2 regions of the Streptococcus sp. CL5.50 genome follow, and region 1 is predicted to be linked to the other one. Evidence: predicted binding sites of a transcription regulator. Region 1 holds the regulator's gene; the other holds the start of a gene.

Evidence for each region. Region 1 encodes NrdR, which represses ribonucleotide reductase genes. Its sites were predicted from a motif close to ACACNATATATNGTGT; they were not measured.
Region 2: a site for NrdR is predicted at 2,478-2,493, ahead of nrdD (anaerobic ribonucleoside-triphosphate reductase). Genes of this name have one in related genera too.

What each region holds. Positions count from the first base shown of each region.
Region 1 covers NZ_JBKOTR010000006.1:19,844-27,487, reverse strand. The annotation lists gene ACLNCV_RS05075 (hypothetical protein) at 74-361, opposite strand; gene ACLNCV_RS05070 (hypothetical protein) at 501-836, opposite strand; gene der (ribosome biogenesis GTPase Der) at 918-2,228, opposite strand; gene ACLNCV_RS05060 (NADPH-dependent oxidoreductase) at 2,242-2,955, opposite strand; gene dnaI (primosomal protein DnaI) at 2,952-3,848, opposite strand; gene ACLNCV_RS05050 (DnaD domain protein) at 3,849-5,018, opposite strand; gene nrdR (transcriptional regulator NrdR) at 5,019-5,492, opposite strand; gene ACLNCV_RS05040 (GntR family transcriptional regulator) at 5,632-5,997, shown strand; gene ACLNCV_RS05035 (ABC transporter ATP-binding protein) at 6,002-6,697, shown strand; gene ACLNCV_RS05030 (hypothetical protein) at 6,713-7,480, shown strand; gene ACLNCV_RS05025 (LrgB family protein) at 7,512-7,644, opposite strand, start outside.
Region 2 covers NZ_JBKOTR010000001.1:127,312-134,955, reverse strand. The annotation lists gene cls (cardiolipin synthase) at 1-625, shown strand, start outside; gene ACLNCV_RS00675 (damage-inducible protein CinA) at 880-2,433, shown strand; gene nrdD (anaerobic ribonucleoside-triphosphate reductase) at 2,553-4,760, shown strand; gene ACLNCV_RS00665 (hypothetical protein) at 4,772-4,912, shown strand; gene ACLNCV_RS00660 (GNAT family N-acetyltransferase) at 4,956-5,462, shown strand; gene nrdG (anaerobic ribonucleoside-triphosphate reductase activating protein) at 5,455-6,045, shown strand; gene rpsJ (30S ribosomal protein S10) at 6,299-6,607, shown strand; gene rplC (50S ribosomal protein L3) at 6,689-7,315, shown strand; gene rplD (50S ribosomal protein L4) at 7,340-7,644, shown strand, end outside.

The sequences.
Region 1 (7,644 bases):
CAAGGAAGAATCCCAATTTGAAAAGGAAAAAGAGGCTAGTTTCCAAGCTAACCTCTCTGACTTTTATGATACTTTAATTGCCAAAAATTGGCAAAAGAGCAAATAGGATACACATATTAATCCAAAGATTAATGCAACAGATGAGTCCAAAAATTAAGAGAACTCCATCGTTGGATAAGAAGGCCATCAAAATGGACAGAATTCCAAAAACTAGCAAGATTTTCTGCATAACGAAGATGTCAATCGTTACCCCCAGAATCGGACTGCCCCAAGGAAGAAAGAAGAAAGCAATCCAGATCAAAAGAACTAAACCAATATAGACCTTGGAATAGCGTGTAATAAATGATTTTAGATGTGTCATAAGCCACCTCCTACAAATAGAAAGTAATATAATACTCAATGAAAATCAAAGAGCAAACTAGGAAACTAGCCGCAGGCTGTACTTGAGTACGGCAAGGCGACGTTGACGTGGTTTGAATTTGATTTTCGAAGAGTATAAATCAATGCCTTCCACCGTTAGACTTCCCTAGTTCCCGTCTCAAGCGAAACATTTTTTTGAAACAGGAATAAGTTAACCAATTCAGACCAATAGCTAGCAGAATAAAAAGAAACCAAATGACCCAAAACTTGATATCTGTCACATTTCTCAAGACGATATTGAAAAACAGAACTGAAACAACTGTCCAAGCAAGGCTAAAAAGAGAATAGAGGGGGATGTAAACCCAGTAAAAATAGTAAAAAATTGGGAAAAATTTACTATTTCTGTTGGCCTTTTCAATCCAGTTATCAAAATAAAAGTAAGGTGCTAAAAGTAAGAATTTAAACAAATGTTCCATCATCGACACCTCTTTTGATAGCGTTTTTCCAACTTCATTCTATCAAAAAAATCTGGAAATGTCATTCCAGATTCTGCTTTTTTATTTGCGTTTTCTTGCGATGAGATGGATTGGGGTTCCTTCAAAGACAAAGGCCTTGCGAATTTGATTTTCCAAGAAACGTAGGTAAGAAAAGTGCATAAGTTCTTCTTCGTTGACAAAGATGACAAAGGTTGGTGGTTTGGTTGCCACTTGAGTCGCATAGAAAATCTTGAGGCGTTTTCCTTTATCTGTCGGTGTTGGATTGATGGCAATGGCATCCATAATAACATCATTCAAGACAGCTGATGGAATACGTGTATTTTGACTTTCGCTAATTTGTTTGATCATCTCAGGAAGTTTGTGAAGACGTTGCTTGGTCAAGGCTGATACAAAGATAATCGGGGCATAGGGCAGGTATTGGAACTGCTCACGAATATCTTCTTCCCAGTTTTTCATAGTGTGGTTGTCTTTTTCAAGCGTATCCCACTTGTTGACCACGATAATCATCCCTTTACCAGCTTCATGGGCAAAACCTGCGATACGCTTATCGTATTCACGAATACCCTCTTCCGCATTGATGACCATCAAGACCACATCTGAACGGTCAATAGCACGCATGGCACGCATGACAGAGTATTTCTCAGTATTTTCATAAACCTTACCAGACTTACGCATACCAGCCGTATCAATCATGGTAAACTCTTGACCATCTGTATCTGTAAAGTGTGTATCGATGGCGTCACGAGTTGTTCCAGCAACGGGACTAGCAATGACACGGTCTTCACCCAAGATAGCATTGATCAAGCTTGATTTTCCAACATTAGGACGACCAATCAAGCTAAACTTAATCACATCTGGATTTTCTTCTTCATATTCATTTGGAAGATTTTCTACGATGGCGTCTAGCACATCCCCTGTACCGATACCATGGACAGATGAGATAGGCAGTGGTTCACCTAAACCGAGAGCATAGAAATCATAGATATCATTTCGCATCTCAGGGTTATCCACCTTGTTAACCGCAAGAATAACTGGTTTGTGGGTCTTATAAAGCTTACGAGCTACGTATTCATCTGCATCAGTAATTCCTTCCTTACCAGACACGACAAAGACGATAACATCTGCTTCTTCCATGGCAATTTCTGCCTGGTGCTTGATTTGTTCCATGAAAGGAGCATCGACATCATCGATTCCTCCCGTATCAATCATGCTAAAGGAACGATTGAGCCACTCACCCGTTGCATAGATACGGTCACGTGTCACTCCTTCGACATCTTCTACAATGGAGATTCGCTCACCAGCGATCCGATTAAATAGGGTTGATTTCCCAACATTGGGACGTCCTACAATGGCAATAGTTGGTAGGGCCATAATTTCTCACTTTCTACAATAACTTCTTCTGTTCAAGATTTTTTCTAGTTGAGCTTGGTTCAGCTTGACCAAACTGTTCTGCTAGGCGCTGACTCCAGCTTGTGGTCGCACGTGCTCCAGCATAGTCCGCCTGTACACGGTCATAAGCCTCAATCGCATCAACTGTTTGTTCCTGATATTCTTCCTCAAATACCACTTGATGCAATGGCAAGCGAGGTTTGACTTCATGTTCTTCATTTGGAAGACCTAGCGCCATCCCAAAAACTGGATAAGTGTAGCCAGGCAGGTTAAAGAGCTCTGCCACTTCTTCTGACTTGTACCGTACCAAGCCAATAATGACACCACCATAGCCCAAGCTTTCAGCTGCCAGCAGGGCATTTTGACCGGCAAGAGCCGCATCGACCGAACTAATCAAGAGGCCTTCCACACCTTGGGGTTGGAATGTATCAGTATGAAGCTGGGCTCCCTTTTCCGCTCGGTTCAAATCTCCGACAAAGAGAAGGAAAATAGCTGACTGGCGAATGGCTTCTTGAGGCACCAATTCATACAAGGCATCTTTCTTTTCTTGACTTCGCACTACAATCACAGAGTAGGATTGAAAATTCTTCCAAGACGAGGCCATTTGGGCTGCTGTCAGGATTTCAGTCAAGTCTTCCTGAGGGAGGGCTTGCTCCTTAAATCTTCGAACAGACTTATGAGCTTTCATCAGTTTAATCGTTTCTGTCATCGGCGGTTCACTCCTTCTAAACGAGTCTCCTCAGCCAAATAACGGATGCGTTCCATGACGCGTCTGGCTTCCCAGGTTTCGTCATTTCCATGCTTCCCTTTAGCGAAATGCCGCTCCAAGTCTTCAAAGTTGAAGTTGGAAGTAAAAAAGGTCGGTAAATTTTCCTGCATCCGATATTGGAGAATGACTTGTAGGATTTCATCCCGCACCCAAGCTGTTGATTGCTCGGCACCAATATCATCTAAAATCAGGACTTCAGAAAGCTTAATCTCATCCACCAAGGTCTTGACATTGCCATCACTAATAGCATTTTTGACATCAATGACAAAGCTAGGATAGTGGAGGAGAGTTGATGAAACACCGCGTTTTTCTGATAAATCATGAGCCAAGGCAGCCACCATGAAACTTTTACCCACACCAAAGTCTCCATACAAGTAAAGACCTTTCAAATTATTGGGGTAATCGTTAACAAATTCTATCATTCTTTTTAGAACAGTTATACGCTGAACATCATCACGATAAACATCTAAAAAACTGACATTTTTCAGGCTAGATGGAAAATTAATTAAGTTGAGACGTTTCTTGATAGCCGCTTCTTTTTCAGCTGCGATTAGTTCAGGAGTTTCTTCATAAGAAACATCCGCATAGCCATGGTTCATGACTAGTATAGGCTTGTAGCCTTTGGCAATATAATCTGTATCTCCTCGGAGGAATTTATCTCTCTCAGTGATGTATTGGTTAAACTTGGAAATACTACGATTCAACTCGTCCTGATTGAGGGATTCTTGCTGGACAAAGGCCGCAACATCAGGATCCTTCATGATTTTCTGGACCAAATCTTGATAGTGAAAACGACTTGGTTGACGTTTGAGTACATCTCCGACACTTTCCATCTAATCACCTCCGTTATCTAATTTTGCTAATAATTCTAGGGTTTGGCGTTCCATCTCTTCTAATTCCTCAGCGGATGAAGTATTTTTATATTCAGGATTACTCCATTTAGGAACATTGGTTTTTGCTGGGGCAGTCTGATTCTGTTTTTGTGTTTTTGCTTTCTGCCCTCGCTCACGGATTCGTAAGACTGCCTCTTCTGCCGAATGAATCTTTTGATAGGCATAGTCATTAGCTACCTTCATGGCATATTTCTCATTGATATTTGCCGAATCCACCTTATTAAAGGTCAATAAGAGAATAATATTGATGACTTCGTCCAGCAAGCCCAAGCCAGCCATCTGTTGCAAGAGTTCTCTTTCTGTTTGGGTAATGGTCCCCTTGCGTGTTTGCTTGATTTCTGCTAAGAACTGCAGGGCAGTTTTACTTTTTGCTTCTTTGATAATGGTCGCTTCCTTAGGATTAAAGTCAGAGGAAACAGGTTTTTGAGCGATTTTTTCCCGCATGCGTTTGGTTGAAATAACCTGGGAAACAGCTGTTGACTTGGCCAATTGATAGGTTTCAAACCAAGTCCACTTCTTCTCATCGGCAATGGCAAAGAGGTTTAAGACATCGGACTGCTCATCCGCAAATCGAAGCCCATCTCGAGCCATAAGCTGACGAAAATGATCTAAGTCAAAATCATTGGCCACTTTCTTCTTGAGACCAAGGTCTTCTTGACTTCCCAGTTCTGCCAAGTCTGGAAAGACTTGGTTGAGTGAGACAGGTATTTCTTCCCCCTCAGCACTCTCAACTTTCAAATCCTCCACAGCTGCATCACCAATCTTTTTCTCCAAGAGTCTGCGATAAACAGGATGTTCCAAGAAGTCCTGACTCGAGAGAGGGGCATGGATGGCTAGCTGATAAACGTCCCCCTTTTGATAGAGGGTCAAAAGATTGAAAGCAGATAGGATTTTCAGGGATTTTATCAGTCTATCCATCCCAAAATTGAGATGGTTGAGAATACTTGAAAAAAGATATTCCTTTTTGCCATTATCCCAAAAACTAATCGTATAAAGATAAAGGCTCAGTGCCTCCTGACCGATAATCGGGAGGTAGCACTGTACCAAAGATGAGGTATCTTGCGACACCCGATTATTCTTTAAATAAGAAAAACGGTCAATTGGCTTCATTTATCTTTCCTTTTTCTTTTTAGAGGACTGGGTAATTTGTTGGAGCAAGCTCTCTAGCTCACTGACATCCTTAAAACTACGATAGACACTGGCAAAACGTACATAGGTAATCTCATCCAACTCAGCCAACTCCTCCATGACAAGTGAACCAATATCCTCACTTTGAATTTCATTTTCATTTCGACCACGGAGTTTCTGTTCGATACGATTGACTACCATGTTGATTTCATCACTTGACACAGGACGTTTCTGGGCTGAGCGGATAATTCCATTAAAGATTTTATCTCTGGAGAATTGTTCCCGTGTGCCATCTTTTTTAACGACTACTAAGGTTCTTTCTTCTACCCGTTCGTAGGTCGTAAAACGGTGTTGACATTCATCGCACTCACGTCTTCTACGAATGGTGTTCCCTTCTTCTGCTTGGCGACTATCGATAACACTTGACTTGGTAGCCCCACATTTTGGACAACGCATCCTTTCCCTCCTTATCGTTTTCTTTTCATTATACCATTTTTTAAGCGATTCCCAAAACAATTCTTCTTTTTGCTTGACAAGTTTTTTGTTTTGTTGTATTATTTAATTAAGACAAAAGGGTGAAAGAAAGGAGACCAAGATGTCCTGGACATTTGACAACAAAAAACCCATCTATTTACAGATTATGGAGAAAATAAAGCTTCAGATTGTTTCCCATACACTGGAACCCAATCAACAACTTCCAACCGTGAGAGAGTTAGCTAGCGAGGCCGGTGTCAATCCCAACACCATCCAAAGGGCCTTGTCAGACCTCGAACGAGAAGGATTTGTCTACAGTAAGCGAACAACTGGACGATTTGTGACTGAGGATAAGGAGCTAATCGCCCAATCGCGCAAACAATTATCGGAAGAAGAATTGGAACACTTCGTTTCCTCCATGACCCATTTTGGCTATGAAAAAGAAGAACTACCAGGCGTAGTCGGCGATTATATTAAAGGAGTTTAAGCCTATGTCATTACTAGCATTTGAAAATGTATCCAAATCTTATGGAGCAACCCCAGCCCTTGAAAATGTTTCTCTTGACATTCCAGCTGGAAAAATTGTTGGTCTCCTTGGCCCAAACGGCTCAGGGAAAACAACCTTGATTAAACTAATCAATGGCCTCTTACAACCAGATCAAGGACGTGTCCTTATCAACGACATGGACCCAAGCCCAGCAACCAAGGCCATCGTAGCTTATTTGCCAGATACGACCTATCTCAATGAACAAATGAAGGTCAAAGAAGCCCTAACCTACTTCAAGACCTTCTATAAAGATTTCAATCTTGAACGCGCCCATCATCTGCTTGCAGACCTTGGCATTGATGAAAATAGTCGTCTCAAGAAATTATCAAAAGGAAACAAGGAAAAGGTACAACTGATTTTGGTTATGAGCCGTGATGCCCGCCTCTACGTTCTGGACGAACCCATTGGTGGAGTGGATCCAGCAGCCCGTGAGTATATACTCAATACCATTATCAATAACTACTCACCAACTTCTACCGTTTTGATTTCTACCCACTTGATTTCTGATATCGAGCCAATCTTGGATGAAATTGTCTTCCTAAAGGACGGAAAAGTCGTCCGTCAAGGCAATGTAGATGATATTCGCTATGAGTCTGGTGAATCCATTGACCAACTCTTCCGTCAGGAATTTAAGGCCTAAGCAAAGGAGATTATTATGTTTTGGAATTTAATTCGCTACGAATTTAAAAATGTTAACAAGTGGTATTTAGCCCTTTACGCTGCCGTTCTAGCCCTTTCTGCCCTTATCGGAATACAGACACAACATTATAACAATCTACCTGTCAAAGAAAGTCAACCTACTATGCTACTTTTTCTAGCTACAGTCTTTGGTGGCTTGATGCTTACACTTGGAATTTCAACCATCTTCTTGATTATTAAACGATTCAAAGGAAGTGTCTATGACCGACAAGGCTATCTGACTTTAACCTTGCCAGTTTCTGAACACCATATCATCACAGCCAAACTAATCGGTGCCTTTATCTGGTCGTTGATTAGCACTGCTGTCTTACTCCTATGTATCTATATTATCTTATTGTCAACAAATTATAATGAAGTTCAACTTTCTACTCTTCTGTCATTTGTTGGAGAACATTTTACCGGCTTTGGTCTTACTGTCTTATCCTTCCTGCTTAGTACAATTTCATTTATCCTCTGCATTTACTTGGCCATTTCCATCGGACAACTTTTCAACGAATACCGTACAGCACTCGCTGTTGCAGCCTACATTGGTATCCGAATCGTCATTGGAATTATAGAAGTCTTCTTCAATACCAGTGCTAACTTCTATGTCAATTCACTTGCAGGATTTAATGATAATTTCTATATGGGAGCAGGTACGGGCATTTTTGAAGAACTCATTTTCATAGCTATCTTTTACCTCGGAACCTACTATATCTTGAAAAACAAGGTTAATTTACAATAAAAAATGCCCAGCTAAAAAGCTGGGTTTTGATTTAACTCAATATCAAACTGGCTACGATAGGGCTGACAAAGACATAGAGAATACCGGTGACACCAATAGCCAAACCACCCATGGCTCCTGCTACAGAGCCGTATCGAAAGGCTGTTCCTGTTCCGACTGCATGG
Region 2 (7,644 bases), on a different contig from region 1:
GACTTGGTACATTAATCGTGGGGAAATCAGCGATTTTGACCAGTATCACTTGGAAAATCAGCCTTGTTCTGGCCAAGGGCTCTGCATTCCTTACGGTAGTGGACCCAAGCCCATCTTCCGTACTCAGGTAGGGAAAAAAGTTTATCAAAGTTTGATTAATCAGGCTACTGATTCAGTCTATATCACAACCCCCTATTTGATTATTGACTATGATTTAACTGAGAGTATTAAAAATGCAGCCATGAGAGGTGTTGATGTCCGCATCGTGACTCCTTTCATTCCGGATAAAAAATTAATCCAGCTCATAACAAGAGGAGCCTATCCGGATCTTTTGTCAGCAGGAGTCAGGATTTTTGAGTATAGTCCAGGCTTTATCCACAGTAAACAAATCCTAGTGGACAAGGACTTTGCTGCAGTTGGAACCATTAATCTAGATTATAGAAGTTTGCTTCATCACTATGAAGATGCAGTTTTGCTATATAAAACGGCATCAATCACAGAGATTCAAAAAGATTTTGAGGAGATTTTTTCAGTATCGCAAGAAATTTTCCCTCATACGATAAAAAATAGCTGGTATCAAAAATTGATTAAGGAAATTGCCCAGTTATTCGCCCCTATCTTATAAGAAATCTAGGACTTAGGACACAAACCAGTCCTATTTTTCTTGCCTTTTACGAATAAGAAGATGTAGGAGGAACGATGCTGACTCAGAAGGAATTGAACTATATCACGACGTTTGAACAGACGCATTTACACCGATTTCGGGAAATTGAAACCTTTGTGAAACTATGCAAAAAATCACTCAAACACCCATCGCAAGCTGACAATTTTAGGTCTTTTTGATATACTAAGACAGATAAATTGAATAGGAGAAACGACATGGCTGTATATGGCAGAATCGAAGAAGTATCCGAAACGATACAGAGTAATGAAATTGAAAATAGACTGGATAGGAACCTTGAATCTCATGTAGAAAAAGAAGAACAGGTAGCTTTTCCATTTTTCAGACTCATCATTGGAAGTACGATTGCAACGGTTTTTTCTGTGGTGCTACCTTTACTTTTAGATATGGTAAGTCCCTCTCAGGCGCAGGATTTGTATATAGGGTGGGCTTTACATCAGGGAGGACAGCTCTACAGTAGCTATTATGCTAGTCACGGTCTTCTTTATTACTTGCCACTTTATATTACCCAAGGAGGCATTCTTTTTGCCTTGGTAGAATGGCTAGCTCTCTTAGGAGGAGGTTACTTCCTCTTTTCTTCAACTGACTATCTGACGGGACAAAGGGAACAAGCCAAGCAACTCCTAACCATATTTTATATTTTGGTATCCGGTCTCGGTTTTGGAGGAGGCTATGCTACGATCTTAGCTCTGCCATTCCTGTTTGCAGGATTTTCGTTCATAGCAGCTTATCTATCAAATCCTAACCATGACAAGGGATTTCTACGTCTGGGGATCTTTTTGGGTCTATCATTTTTCATAGAGCCTCTTACAAGTCTTCTCTTTACTGTAGTAGTAACGATTGGTTTATTTGTCTTTAATGTTGGGCATGGTCGCTTTGCTCATGGAGTTTATCAGTTTTTTGCAGCAGCACTTGGCTTTTCTCTCATCTTTTATCCAGTAGGCTACTATGTGCTTACTTCAGGTAGTTTTGGAGGAGCTATGGGAAGTCTTTTATATCCGATTGATTCCCTTCAGGTCTTTACGAATCCTCAACTAATGGATAATGTTGTATTCTATGGTTTGTTGACCTTTGGTTTAGGAGCTCTCTTCCTTGTTTTTCTAGGATTGTTCCAATCAAAGGCATCAAGATTGTATGTTATTTCAGTGCCAGCTAGTTTTGCTTTCTTATTTGTATTAGCTTTGTTGCTTTTTTCTCAAGAATCTCTTCACGGTTCGCGTTTGATTCTAATCCTTCCATTTTTACTCCTTCTTTTGATGACCAGTATTCGTGGGAAACATTCAGCTAGGGGAGCTCGCCGTAGTAGAAGAGAAGAAGTTCCTACTTTATGGAAAAAATTCATGAAAGGGAATCTCTACTTACCGATCCTAGTGGTGGTTTATCTGATTGCAATTCCTTTTGTAGCTCGTTTTGTCTTGCATCCAGCTTCTTATAGAGAACAACATCAAGTGGTAGATAGAGTCAAACAAGAGACGAGTGATGGTGACCAAATCTATATTTGGGATTCACATGTTCAGATGTATAAAGAAAGCCAGCGTTTGTCTGGATCCATGTTCCCATCACCTCTTCTTTACACGAGTACAGAAGAGAATAAAACTAGTTTAATCAATGACTTGAAAGAAAACAAACCTAAGGTGATTGTGGTGAATGATAAGGTAGCAGTCTGGTCTGAAGTGGAAACAATTTTGAAAGAAAATTACCAACAAGTAAAGACTGATTACTCAGAGTTTAAAGTCTATAAAATTAAATAACGAAATCAATATCTTGTGTATTTTTAAAAATTTTAGGATTTTTAACACAAGATATTGATTTTTCTTTTTAGAGTGGTATAATACTTTTTAGAAAGAACATTTTAGAAAAGAGCATGCATATGATTGCACTAGAAGAAAAAATTACAATTTTGCCAACTCTCTTCGTTGAAAAACGAGATGGGAGACGTGTTGTATTTGATGTGGACAAGATTGACAAGGCTCTCCACAAGGCGGCTGACAAGGTTATGGATGTGACACCCCTGGTCGAAAAACGCCTCGATGCTCTGACCGAGCGAATTGTCACAGAAATTCATAGTCGCTTTCCACAGGGGGTTAAGATTTACGAAATTCAAAATATCGTAGAACATGAACTCCTTGAAGCCAAAGAATATGCGCTAGCTGAGGAGTATATTACTTATCGGACACAAAGGGATTTTGAGCGTTCAAAAGCGACAGATATCAACTTTAGCATCCATAAACTTCTCAACAAAGACCAGGCCGTTGTCAATGAAAATGCTAATAAAGACAGCGATGTCTTTAATACCCAGCGTGATTTGACAGCAGGGATTGTTGGGAAATCAATCGGACTGCAAATGCTTCCTAAGCATGTAGCCAATGCCCATCAAAAAGGGGATATCCACTATCACGATTTGGACTACAGTCCTTATACACCTATGACCAACTGCTGTTTGATTGATTTCAAGGGGATGTTGGAGAATGGTTTTAAGATTGGAAATGCAGAGGTAGAAAGTCCCAAGTCTATCCAGACTGCGACAGCTCAGATTTCTCAAATTATCGCCAACGTTGCTTCTAGCCAGTACGGTGGCTGTTCAGCTGACCGTATCGATGAAGTTTTGGCGCCTTATGCAGAGAAGAATTACCAAAAACACCTCAAGGATGCGGAAGAATGGGTCTTACCTGACAAACGGGAAGATTACGCTTGGAAGAAAACCCAAAAAGATATCTATGATGCCATGCAATCTCTCGAGTATGAAATCAACACTCTCTTCACTTCAAATGGACAAACACCTTTCACTTCGCTAGGTTTTGGTCTAGGAACCAATCGTTTTGAGCGGGAAATTCAAAAAGCTATCTTAAACATTCGCATTAAGGGCCTTGGTTCAGAACACCGTACAGCCATCTTCCCTAAGCTCATTTTTACGCTAAAAAGAGGTCTTAACTTGGAAGAAGGGACTCCCAACTACGACATTAAGCAGTTGGCTCTTGAGTGTGCAACCAAGCGGATGTACCCAGACGTCTTGTCTTACGATAAGATTGTTGACTTGACAGGTTCCTTCAAGGTGCCTATGGGTTGCCGTTCGTTTCTTCAAGGTTGGAAGGATGAAAATGGTGTAGAAGTCAATTCAGGCCGTATGAATCTGGGTGTTGTGACAGTTAACCTACCTCGTATTGCTCTCGAGTCTGAAGGAGATATGAACAAGTTCTGGGAAATCTTCAACGAGCGTATGAATATCGCTGAAGATGCCCTGGTTTATCGTGTTGAACGGACCAAGGAAGCGACACCAGCTAATGCTCCTATCCTTTATCAATACGGTGCTTTTGGTCATCGTCTAGGTAAAGAAGAAAGTGTTGACCAGCTCTTTAAGAATCGTCGTGCGACAGTTTCGCTGGGCTATATCGGTTTGTATGAAGTAGCGACTGTTTTCTTTGGAAACAGCTGGGAAAGTAATCCAGATGCTAAGGAATTCACGCTAGATATCATTCGCGATATGAAACGCCGTGTAGAAGAGTGGTCTGACCAATATGGCTACCATTTCTCTATCTACTCAACACCATCTGAAAGTTTGACAGACCGTTTCTGCCGACTAGATACAGACAAGTTTGGTTCTATTCCTGATATTACAGACAAGGAATACTACACCAACTCTTTCCACTACGATGTTCGTAAAAATCCAACACCGTTTGAAAAATTGGACTTTGAGAAAGTCTATCCAGAAGCGGGTGCGTCAGGTGGTTTCATTCATTATTGTGAGTACCCAGTCCTTCAGCAAAATCCAAAGGCCCTGGAAGCTGTCTGGGACTATGCCTATGACCGTGTCGGCTATCTAGGAACCAATACTCCGATTGACCGTTGCTACAAGTGTGATTTTGAAGGGGATTTTGAACCAACTGAGAGAGGGTTTGCTTGTCCAAACTGTGGCAATAGTGACCCTAAAACAGTAGACGTTGTTAAACGGACTTGTGGTTATCTTGGCAATCCTCAAGCCAGACCTATGGTCAACGGCCGTCACAAGGAAATCGCTGCGCGTGTCAAACACATGAATGGCTCAACGATTAAAATAGCTGGCCATCAAGTAACCAATTAGAAAGAAATGAAATGGGAAAATATCAATTAGATGATAAAGGGCGCGCACAAGTGACCCGTTATCACGAGAAACACTCTAAAGGTGGAGCTGGTAAGAAAGAACGCTTGCTCAACCTCAGAGAACAATTTTTAAACAAGAATAAGAAAAAATAAAAGTGAGAGTCAACTCTCGCTTTTCTCTTAGTGGGAGGTAAGGATGGAATTACGCAGACCAAGTTTAGCAGATAAAGAAACAGTTTTAGAGATGATGGAAGAGTTTGAAAAATATCAGTCGCCTCACGACGGTGGTTTCTGGGATACAGAAAATTTTTCTTATGAGGAATGGTTGGAAAGTAATCAGAATCAGGAAATGGGGATTAATTTGACTGAAGGATGGGTTCCCGCAATTCAGTTAGTAGCTTTTTCTGTGAAAGGTAAAGCAATTGGATTTCTTAATCTCCGGTTGCGCCTCAGTAACTTTTTACTAGAAGAAGGTGGCCACATTGGCTACTCCATTCGTCCATCAGAAAGAGGCAAGGGTTATGCTAAGGAAACTCTCCGTCAGGGCTTGCAAGTTGCTAAGGAAAAGAATATCAAGAAAGCTCTGGTGACCTGTAGCGTGAATAATCCTGCTAGCAGAGCAGTCATTTTAGCAAATGGTGGGCTCCTTGAGGATGTTCGTGATGGTGTAGAGCGTTATTGGATAGAGGTAGCGAATGAATAATCCAAAACCACAAGAATGGAAAAGCGAGGAACTCAGTCAAGGGCGTATCATTGACTACAAGGCTTTTAACTTTGTGGATGGAGAAGGTGTGCGGAATTCCCTCTATGTATCAGGCTGCATGTTTCACTGTGAGGGGTGCTATAATGTAGCTACCTGGTCCTTCAATGCTGGCATTCCCTATACAGCAGAATTAGAAGAACAGATCATGGCAGACCTTGCCCAGCCCTATGTTCAAGGATTGACCTTGCTGGGAGGGGAACCTTTTCTCAATACTGGCATTCTTTTGCCACTCGTGAAGCGTATTCGGAAAGAATTGCCAGATAAGGATATCTGGTCCTGGACGGGCTATACATGGGAAGAAATGATGTTGGAAACTCCAGATAAACTGGAACTCTTATCATTGATTGACATTCTTGTCGACGGACGATACGATCGAACTAAGAGAAATCTCATGCTCCAGTTTCGAGGTTCGTCCAACCAACGAATTATCGATGTGCAAAAATCTTTCAAAAGTGGGCAAGTAGTGATTTGGGATAAACTCAATGACGGGAAAGAAAGCTATGAACAGGTGAAGAGAGAGTAACTTTCTTCTATAAAATACTTAAATAAATGACCTGTCAAAAAGGAAAACATTTTCATGTTAAAAATTTTAAAAAACAGCAACAAATCCCTTGCAATCGCAGGGGCTTTGTGTTATTCTATTATGGTGCTGTAAATTACAGCCTTAGCTTTGATGCAAGAGGTTGCGACACGCTCGGTTGCATTGCCACGCAACACCGCGTCGGTTTTCTTGTGGAGCTAGCCTATTATCTTAAATAGACGAAAAGGAGAAAAAGATGGCAAACAAAAAAATCCGTATCCGTTTGAAAGCTTACGAACACCGTACGCTTGACACAGCGGCTGCAAAAATCGTAGAATCAGCTACTCGTACAGGTGCACAAGTTGCGGGTCCAATCCCACTTCCAACTGAACGTAGCCTCTACACAATCATTCGTGCGACTCACAAATACAAAGACTCTCGCGAACAATTTGAAATGCGTACACACAAACGTTTGATCGATATCGTTAACCCAACTCAAAAAACAGTTGATGCTTTGATGAAATTGGATCTTCCAAGTGGTGTAAACGTAGAAATCAAACTTTAATCTAAAGCTTGATATCTTGAGCATAAAAAACGCTCGTTAAAAACTTTTTGAATAAAAATATAGAAAAGGAACTATTTTCTCATGACAAAAGGAATCTTAGGGAAAAAAGTGGGAATGACTCAAATCTTCACTGAAGCTGGCGAATTGATCCCTGTAACAGTTATTGAAGCAACTCCAAACGTTGTTCTTCAAGTTAAAACTGTTGAAACAGACGGATACAACGCTATCCAAGTTGGTTTCGATGACAAACGCGAAGTATTGAGCAACAAACCTGCTAAAGGACATGTAGCGAAAGCTAACACGGCTCCTAAGCGCTTCATTCGTGAATTCAAAAACGTTGAAGGCTTGGAAGTTGGTGCTGAAATCACAGTTGAAACATTCGCAGCTGGAGACGTTGTTGACGTAACTGGTACTTCTAAAGGTAAAGGTTTCCAAGGTGTTATCAAACGCCACGGACAATCACGTGGACCAATGGCTCACGGTTCTCGTTACCACCGTCGTCCAGGTTCTATGGGACCTGTTGCACCTAACCGCGTATTCAAAGGTAAAAACCTTGCAGGACGTATGGGTGGCGACCGCGTAACAATTCAAAACCTTGAAGTTGTACAAGTTGTTCCAGAAAAGAACGTTATCCTTATCAAAGGTAACGTACCAGGTGCTAAGAAATCTCTTATCACTATCAAGTCAGCAGTTAAAGCTGGTAAATAATAAGGAAAGGGGAATACAGTCAAAATGGCAAATGTAACATTATTCGACCAAACTGGTAAACAAGCGGGCGAAGTTGTTCTTAATGATGCAATCTTTGGTATCGAACCAAATGAATCTGTTGTGTTTGATGTGATCATCAGCCAACGTGCTAGCCTTCGTCAAGGAACTCACGCAGTTAAAAACCGCTCAGCTGTTTCAGGTGGCGGACGCAAACCATGGCGTCAAAAAGGAACTGGACGTGCTCGTCAAGGTTCTATCCGCTCTCCACAATGGCGTGGTGGTGGAATTGTCTTCGGACCAACTCCACGTAGCTATGCGTACAAACTTCC